2 regions of the Gracilibacillus sp. JCM 18966 genome follow, and region 2 is predicted to be linked to the other one. Evidence: riboswitches for the same ligand, from Rfam matches in the RefSeq annotation. Region 2 holds a riboswitch; the other holds the start of a gene.
What was found. Region 2 has a riboswitch for S-adenosylmethionine ahead of ACZ5N5_RS02760 (PLP-dependent aspartate aminotransferase family protein). Riboswitches for the same ligand answer to the same signal wherever they lie in the genome.

Region 1 (4,220 bases), 1.0 Mb from region 2:
TCAAAAGAGGGGATCGTGTTTTTGTATTTTTACCAAAAACAGCAGAATGCTATATAGCAATCTTAGCGGTTATCAAAGTAGGAGCAATCGCAGGGCCGCTTTTTGAAGCCTTTATGGAAGAGGCGGTAAAGGATAGGATGAATGATTGTGGAGGAACAGTACTAATTACAGATCAACAACTAGTAGGAAGAGTTCCACAAAAAGAGATTCCTAGTCTACATACTATTTTATTTGTAGAAGACTTGGAAAAACAACCTTTAGTACCTGTTGAAGGTGATGAGCTTGTAGAATGGGTTGACTGGGAAGATGGTTTAATAATTCATTATACAAGTGGATCAACTGGAAAGCCTAAGGGTGTGTTACATGCCCACCGAGCCGTTCAGCATCATATCGTAACAGGTAGATGGGTGCTCGATATGAAAGATGAGGATGTCTATTGGTGTACCTCTCATCCGGGGTGGGTGACTGGTAGTGTGTATGGATTGTTCGCCCCATTATTAAACAGAGCAACGGTGGTGGTTCAAGGGGGCAGATTTAAAGCAGAGAGTTGGTATTCGTTAATTGAGGAATTAGGTGTTACAATTTGGTATAGTGCCCCAACCGCATTTCGAATGCTGTTATCAGAAGGAAAACTCCATGAAAAATATGATCTATCCTCTCTCCGTCATGTATTAAGTGTTGGAGAGCCACTAAATCCCGAAGTTATTAATTGGGCTTGGGAAAATCTCGGTGTACGAATTCATGATACGTGGTGGATGACAGAAACGGGTGGTCACTTAATTGTAAATCTACCATCTGAAAAGATTAAGCCAGGTTCAATGGGGCGACCACTACCAGGAATGGAAGTTGGTATTCTTGATGATGAAGGAAATATCCTGGATAGTGGTGAAGTAGGACAATTAGCAGTAAAAACTCCTTGGCCAGGCTTGATGAAGGAGATATGGGGAAATAAAGATAAATTTCAATCGTATTTTCAATATGAAGGCTGGTATCTTTCTGGGGATTTGGCCTTACAGGATGAAGAAGGCTATGTCTTTTTTCAAGGTAGAAATGATGACATGATAAATTCTGCAGGGGAAAGAATTGGTCCATTTGAAGTAGAAAGTAAATTAATCGAGCATCCAGCTGTTGAAGAGGCTGGGGTTATTGGAAAGCCAGACGAATTACGTGGTGAATTAGTCAAGGCATTTATTACTTTACGTCAGGGCTTTACAGAGTCAGAGGAATTACTCGATGAGATTCGCTTATTTGTTCGCAAAAATCTTTCAGCACATGCTGCTCCTCGCGAAATAGAAGTAGTAGAAGAGCTACCAAAAACGAAAATTAGTGGAAAGATTTTGCGAAGACAATTGAAAGCACAAGAAATTCAAAAACAACAAACATGAAAAAAATAATACAACATACTCTTATTAAGAGCGGTGGAGGGAATGGCCCAATGAAGCCCAGCAACCTATAAACTCAATGTTTACAAGGTGCTAAATCCAGCAAACGTCAAAAGTTTGGAAGATAAGAGGGAAATAACTCTCTCTTGTTTTGATGAACAGGAGGGAGTTTTTTTCTTAAAGAAAAGCCGTCTTTAGGACATCGCCTCTAGGATTCGAAAGCGTCGCTTTGACTAACGGACGGTCGCGTACCCTTTTGGGTTAAGGATAAGGAAAACCATTTACAATAGGAGGAGACAACATGACAGTAACCAAAATGAACTGGATAAAATTATTAGAGGAAGAGGCAAAACAAAAATTGACACCAACTGTGTTGGAATATTTAAATAGAAGTACGGAATCTACTTACGGTAATGAAGAAATAAAATTCAATAATCCGAAGAAAACGATCAATAAATTGCCTACAATACTATTAGGTGCAGTGGGAGCACAAACTTATTTCCATGAAGATGGTGAACTAGCGACAGCAAAAGCAGCAGCTGAAAAAAATATCCCTTTTATAGTAGGCATCAATTCATCCTACAGTGTGGAGGAAATTAGTGATGTATCCAATGAACATACATTATGGTTTTCCGCTAATCTATTACAAGACATTGATTTAACAAAGCACTTCGTCCAACGGGCAGAATTAGCAGGATATCAAGCCATTGTTATCCCATTATCAAATAATTCGGTTAATGGTATGGATTCGTGCGAAAAAGGTAATGGGAATTTTGTCGTGGATCCTATTTTTCATCGAAAAGCTTATGGAAAAGATAAAGAAGCTTTTCAACAGTTAATTCTTTCTGAATATAATACTTCGTCAGTCAATTGGGAGAAGATTAATTACCTTCAACAGTTCACGACATTACCTGTGTATCTCCAAGGTGATGTACAAGAACAAGACATTCGACAAGCCCTAAAATACCGTATTAGTGGAGTGATTTTACCGAATGGGCTGAAGTTGAGGGCAATGAGAGATATAGTAGGAGAAGCATTTCATCTGATTGTGGAAACAGATGTTTATTCCAAGGAGGATATACAGTACTATTTGGCATCTGGCGCCGATGCAGTTTCTATTCAGAAGGCTTATATTTATGGGCTGAGTACAGATGGAATAAGTGGAGTTAAAAAGGTCATCGATCAATTGATATCATATTAGGAAGCAACTGAATCTGGGACAAAACTGAATAGAGAAGATGAGAATCTGAACGGTACTATGATTGAACGTAGTCAAAATACGTATTCTTTTCTTTCTTATTGTCCCAGTTTCATATAACATTTGTCCTGCAATTGAGTAAAGTTAGTTGCTTATTTTGCAAGTCACACTCTCTTTTTTGCAACAAGCTCCATATTCTTGCGAGTTACGATCACATTTTTGCAACTAGCTCCATATTCTTGCAAGTGACGCTCACATTTTTGCAACTAGCTCCATATTCTTGCGAGTTACGCTCACATTTTTGCAACTAGCTCCATATTCTTGCAAGTCACACTCTCATTTTTGCATCTCACTCTTTATTGCTATTAAATCACTTTCTGAATAATCTGACCACCATCTGTTCATAATTTATCTTAATGCGATACTAGTGAACATTTGTTTAAAAAATTTTAGTAATAGGATATAGTAAATTAACAGATAATAATTCTAATACGAGAAATGAGGGTAATTATTGATTGTTAAATTATATGGGAAGAAGGACTGCTCCCTATGTTTAGATGCAAAGATATTATTAGAAATATTACAAGAAGAGTATGGTTTTGAGATAGAAGTAATTGATATTTATCAAGATGAGACATTATTAGATAAATTTCATTTAATCATCCCAGTTGTCGAGATAGAAGGGGAAATTGTCGACACAGAAATAATTGATCTACCTAAAATAGAAAATTTTCTGAAAACAATTCAGCAAAAATAGTTGAGTCATTCCATACATTTTGATACAATTATTTTGGAAGTTAATTTAGCCATCCAAAATTACTAACCAAATTAGGGAAATGAAGGCTTTCATGACGAAAAGCCCAATTTTTTGTAGTGAGTGGGACGTAATTTGGCTAGGAGGGACATATTTTTCCCGGAGAAAAGGAGCGTTTCTGTTTGAAGGAATTATTAGATATTCAAGAAAAATTATTCCCAGATATTTTAGATGTCATGCAAAAACGATATAAAATTCTACAATTTATTCAGCAAATGCAACCGATTGGCAGAAGAAGTTTATCTGAAAATATTAATTTCAAGGAACGTCTAGTAAGGGCTGAGATTGAATTTCTAAATAAGCATGGATTTATCATCGTCACTTCAAAGGGAATGCGCGTGACGGAAGAAGGAAACGAGATTATTGTCAAATTGGCGCAATTCATGAATGAAATTTCCGAATTCCGTGTTTTAGAAAACCAAATTAAGGATAAATTACAATTGGAGCATGTTATTATCGTTTCTGGGAATAGTGATGTGCATACAACGGTAAAACAGGAACTTGGGAAAGCATGTGTCCAGTACTTAAATACGATCTTAACTTCCAGTCAAACGATAGCTGTGACAGGTGGCACGACAATGACAGAACTTGCGAATCAAATGAAGCCACTCGAACATGCTAGAAATTGTACCTTTGTACCGGCTCGCGGTGGTCTCGGTGAACAAGTAGAGATTCAAGCTAATACCATTTGTGCGCAAATGGCGAAAAAAGCAAATGGTCAATATCGCTTGCTATATGTACCAGATCCCTTAGGAGAAGAGTCTTACCATACGATCATTGAGGAACCGACTATCAAAGAGATCCTTGATCTGATACATGATGCAAG
Region 2 (4,220 bases):
TTATATAATGCATAGGTTAACTGGGATACATGCTCCATATCCTTTTCAAACTCATCTACTAGCATTTCCGCAAGTGTTTCGTTGTACAAAAAGGCATTTACTTCAAAATTTAATCGGAAGCTTCTTACATCAATATTTGCAGTCCCAACGGAGGCAATTTTACTATCTACTACAATCATTTTAGCATGGAGGAACCCTTTTTGATAAATATAAACAGTTGCCCCTGCTTCGAGTAACTCTCCAATATAGGAATAGGTTGCCCAGTATACAAAAGGGTGGTCTGGCTTATTCGGTATCATAATCCGGACATCTACCCCTGATAATGAAGCAATTCTAAGCGCATCTAACAAGCTCTCATCTGGAATAAAATATGGTGTTTGAATAAAAACATAATCCTTCGCAGACATGATCATTTTAATGTAGCCATGCTTAATCTGTTCCCAATCAGAATCAGGTCCACTTGATACAATTTGCATCCCAACTTTGCCAGCAGATTTGGCCGCATAATACTTATCATCATACTCGATGTCGTGCCGAGATGCTTGGTTCCAATCCAAAATAAAACGTGTTTGCATATGCTTAACTGCACTACCAATAATCCGTAAATGTGTGTCTCGCCAATAGCCAAATCGTTTATCAACACCAAGATACTCATCACCAATATTGAAGCCACCGATATAACCAATTTTCCCATCAATGATCACCAATTTGCGGTGATTACGGTGATTTATTTTAAAATTTAGCTTTGGTATAAGAGGAGGAAAGAACCCTTCTACTTCGGCTCCCGCTCTGCGCATCTCACGGATTAGCCTTCTACTAAATTTCCTCGATCCCATATCATCATATAGGACCCTTACTTCGATTCCTTCCTTTGCCTTTTTCATTAATACATCTGCTAACCGCCTTCCTAGTTGATCGGAGCGCATAATGTAATAAAGCAAATGAATATGATTTTCTGCCTTCTCAATATCCTCTATTAAAGAATTAAATTTGCGATTCCCATCTGTAAATACTGTAACATCATTGTCTTGGGAAAATATGGCATCATCATTTCTTAAGTGTAAATAAAAGAGATCTTCATACTGATGCATGCGTGGATCATTGACTCGGAACTCTTTATTCTCAATCTCCCTCAACTGTTGTTGAACAGCTGTTTTTACCCCTAATTTACTTTTGGTGTCCCAAGTGAATATAGTTTTATTGCTTAATTTTCTTCCAAATATAAGATATAAAATAAAGCCTGCAATTGGAATAAAGGTTAAGACCATTACCCATGCCCAGGTTGAAGTTGCATTTTTCCTCTCTAAAAAAACAATAGTAAGTGATAATATAATATTAAAAATTAAAATAAAGCTAATTATAAGTTGTACAATACCCATGTGGCCCCTCCTCTCTCATTAGCTAACCCTTCTTTAATATAGCACATTTATAGAAAAGCTAATAGCACAGTGACTATTAGCTTAATCAATGTTCATTGTATTTTGATCAGCTTCTAGCTTTGGTCCCCAAATTTTTAATATCCCCTCTGAAAAGGATGCCTTCGCGGTCCTTTTATCCACTACATATGGTAGTGTGACGGTTCTACGATTTCGAAACTCTTTACGTTCTTTGTGATAATAATGATACGTTTGATCTACCTGTTCGGTTTCATGCTTGTGAGAAATATCAATAGTTAGTTGATTCCCTAAAAAGTTAATTTGTATTTGTTCTTTTTTAATTCCAGGTAATTCAACCTTCACAAGCCACTCTTCATCTGTTTCCAAGACATCTACCGGAATTCTCTCTGGACCTCTCGCCTGTTCAAAAAATTGATCAATCGATTTCATCACATTGTTCGCTGGTTTATCGTATAAAAAGGCATCGAGCTTCTTAATAAAATGTTCTCCAAAACGAGATACACTATGATTCGGTTGATTGCGATTTTCCATACTTATCCTCCTTTTCCCATTCTTTTTATAGTGTATGCGTCTAATTTTCGAAAGTAATGGGCTATCGTTAGAACAAAGGGAAGCAGGAACCCTCGTTATTCAGAAAATTCATTTTATTTTTATTGACGACAAAATTTTTATCCGATATAATAGAAAACAATTAATTACATACAGAAACTCTTATCAAGAGTGGCAGAGGGACTAGGCCCGTTGAAGCCCGGCAACCGTCAATGGAACATCCATTTGAAAAGGTGCTAATTCCTACAGGTATGGACCTGATAGATAAGAGGAGGATGATCAGGACACGAACCTCTTCTTAGCTTAAGAAGAGGTTTTTTATTTTTAAAAAATAATCTTTCTGGAGGGAAATTTCATGACACATTCATTTAATGTAACAGGAACGGAAACGGCACTATTGCACGCAGGACAGCAAGTAGATCCAACAACTAATTCAAGAACCGTACCAATCTATCAAACTACTTCTTACGTTTTTAATGATACAGAGCATGCTCAAAATTTATTTGCTCTGGCGGAGCCTGGAAATATTTATTCCAGAATTATGAACCCTACAATAGATGCTTTTGAACAACGCATTGCTCAATTAGAGGATGGTGTGGCAGCGGTTGCCACAGCATCAGGTATGGCAGCTATTACACTTGCCATTCTCAACCTTGCAAATTCAGGAGACGAAATTATTGCGGACAGCAACCTATATGGCGGTACTTATAATTTATTTAATAAGACATTACCGAAGTATGGTATAAACGTAAAATTTGTTGATGGAACGGATCCTGAAAACTTTCGAAATGCTATTACTTCTAAAACGAAAGCAATCTTTGGTGAGGTCATAACCAACCCAAGCCTCAACATCTTAGATATTGAGGCAGTATCAGATATTGCCCATGAAAATGGTATTCCTTTAATTATCGATAATACTTTTGCTACACCATTTGTTTGTAAACCTCTTACATGGGGAGCAGATATTGTTGTCCATTCTGCTACAAAATGGATCGGAGGCCATGGTACTACAATTGGTGGTATTGTCGTTGATGGTGGTCGCTTTAACTGGAACAGTGATAAGTTCCCTGGATTTGTAGAACCTGATGAAACCTATCATGGAATTCGCTTCGGTATTGATATTGGCGCACCTGCCTTTGCCATTAAATTACGTGTACAATTACTTCGTGACATTGGTGCATGCTTAAGTCCACAAAATGCCTTTTATTTCTTACAAGGTTTAGAAACATTGCATTTACGCATTGCTCGTCACAGTGAAAATACGAAAGCTGTTGCAGAATACTTAGAAAATCACCCACAAGTCGATTGGGTAGCTTATCCAGGTCTTCGTAATCATCCATCCCATGAACTTGCGAAGAAATATTTACGCAACCATTTTGGTTCTATTATCGTCTTTGGTATTAAAGGTGGCCGTGAAGCTGGTCGCAACTTAATTGATAACATTACACTATGGTCACATGTAGCAAATGTAGGGGATGCGAAGTCACTCATTATTCACCCTGCTTCTACCACTCACCAGCAATTAAATGCAGAAGAATTAAAAGCTTCTGGTGTTACTGAAGAATTAGTACGCTTATCTGTTGGTATTGAGACAGCTGAAGATATTATTAACGATTTAGACCAAGCTATTGCTAAGGCAACAAATTCAGAGCCTACCATCCAGGTAGATGCGGATAAGGCCATTACATGGGCATTATCCTCACCATTCGCTAGAGAAGATGGTGGCATCAGACCGAAAACCATCGCAATACTTGGTTATGATCAAGACAAAGAACAAACGATAACCAACCTGAAAAAATTAGGTTACCAAGTCATTCCTGTAAGTAATACAGACGATTCTCTGTATGGATTAAAAACTGTGAATAAACTTTCCGATATTGAGGAAGAAATTGATATTGCTTTTGTAGCAGATGAAAGTAAAGTAGAAGAAGTCTCTGACCAAGCAAAAATTATTTGGTTTAGAGATGCAGCTAATGAAAAGGTTGTAAATAAGGCACAAGCAAATGGAACGATCATTGTCGAAAATCGTTGCCCATTTAGTGAAGCAGACCGCTTGCGCCGTGGAGAATAATTCGTGATTCTCCCTAATTATCGTTTATTTATCTCCCCAAGATAAATAATATATAACCGTGAATCCTTTCTTTTACCGGATTCACGGTTTCTTTATGTTTTAAGAATCTCTGCTTGTTTCCAAGTTTCAAGGAGAATGAGCGATAACCCCCTCATTAATGCTCCTTTTATCGTATTTTTTAACATGTTCTTCTTTCCACTTGC

Region 1: linked by a shared signal. The riboswitch ahead of ACZ5N5_RS18625 (alpha-hydroxy-acid oxidizing protein) and the one ahead of ACZ5N5_RS02760 (PLP-dependent aspartate aminotransferase family protein) in region 2 are both predicted to bind S-adenosylmethionine.

The regions. Positions count from the first base shown of each region.
Region 1 is NZ_AP043883.1:3,803,845-3,808,064, reverse strand. It holds gene acsA (acetate--CoA ligase) at 1-1,385, shown strand, start outside; SAM riboswitch class I at 1,404-1,513, shown strand; gene ACZ5N5_RS18625 (alpha-hydroxy-acid oxidizing protein) at 1,684-2,583, shown strand; gene ACZ5N5_RS18620 (glutaredoxin family protein) at 3,092-3,337, shown strand; partial or broken gene ACZ5N5_RS18615 (sugar-binding transcriptional regulator) at 3,571-4,220, shown strand, end outside.
Region 2 is NZ_AP043883.1:615,265-619,484, forward strand. It holds gene cls (cardiolipin synthase) at 1-1,379, opposite strand, end outside; gene ACZ5N5_RS02755 (Hsp20/alpha crystallin family protein) at 1,461-1,928, opposite strand; SAM riboswitch class I at 2,106-2,217, shown strand; gene ACZ5N5_RS02760 (PLP-dependent aspartate aminotransferase family protein) at 2,302-4,017, shown strand.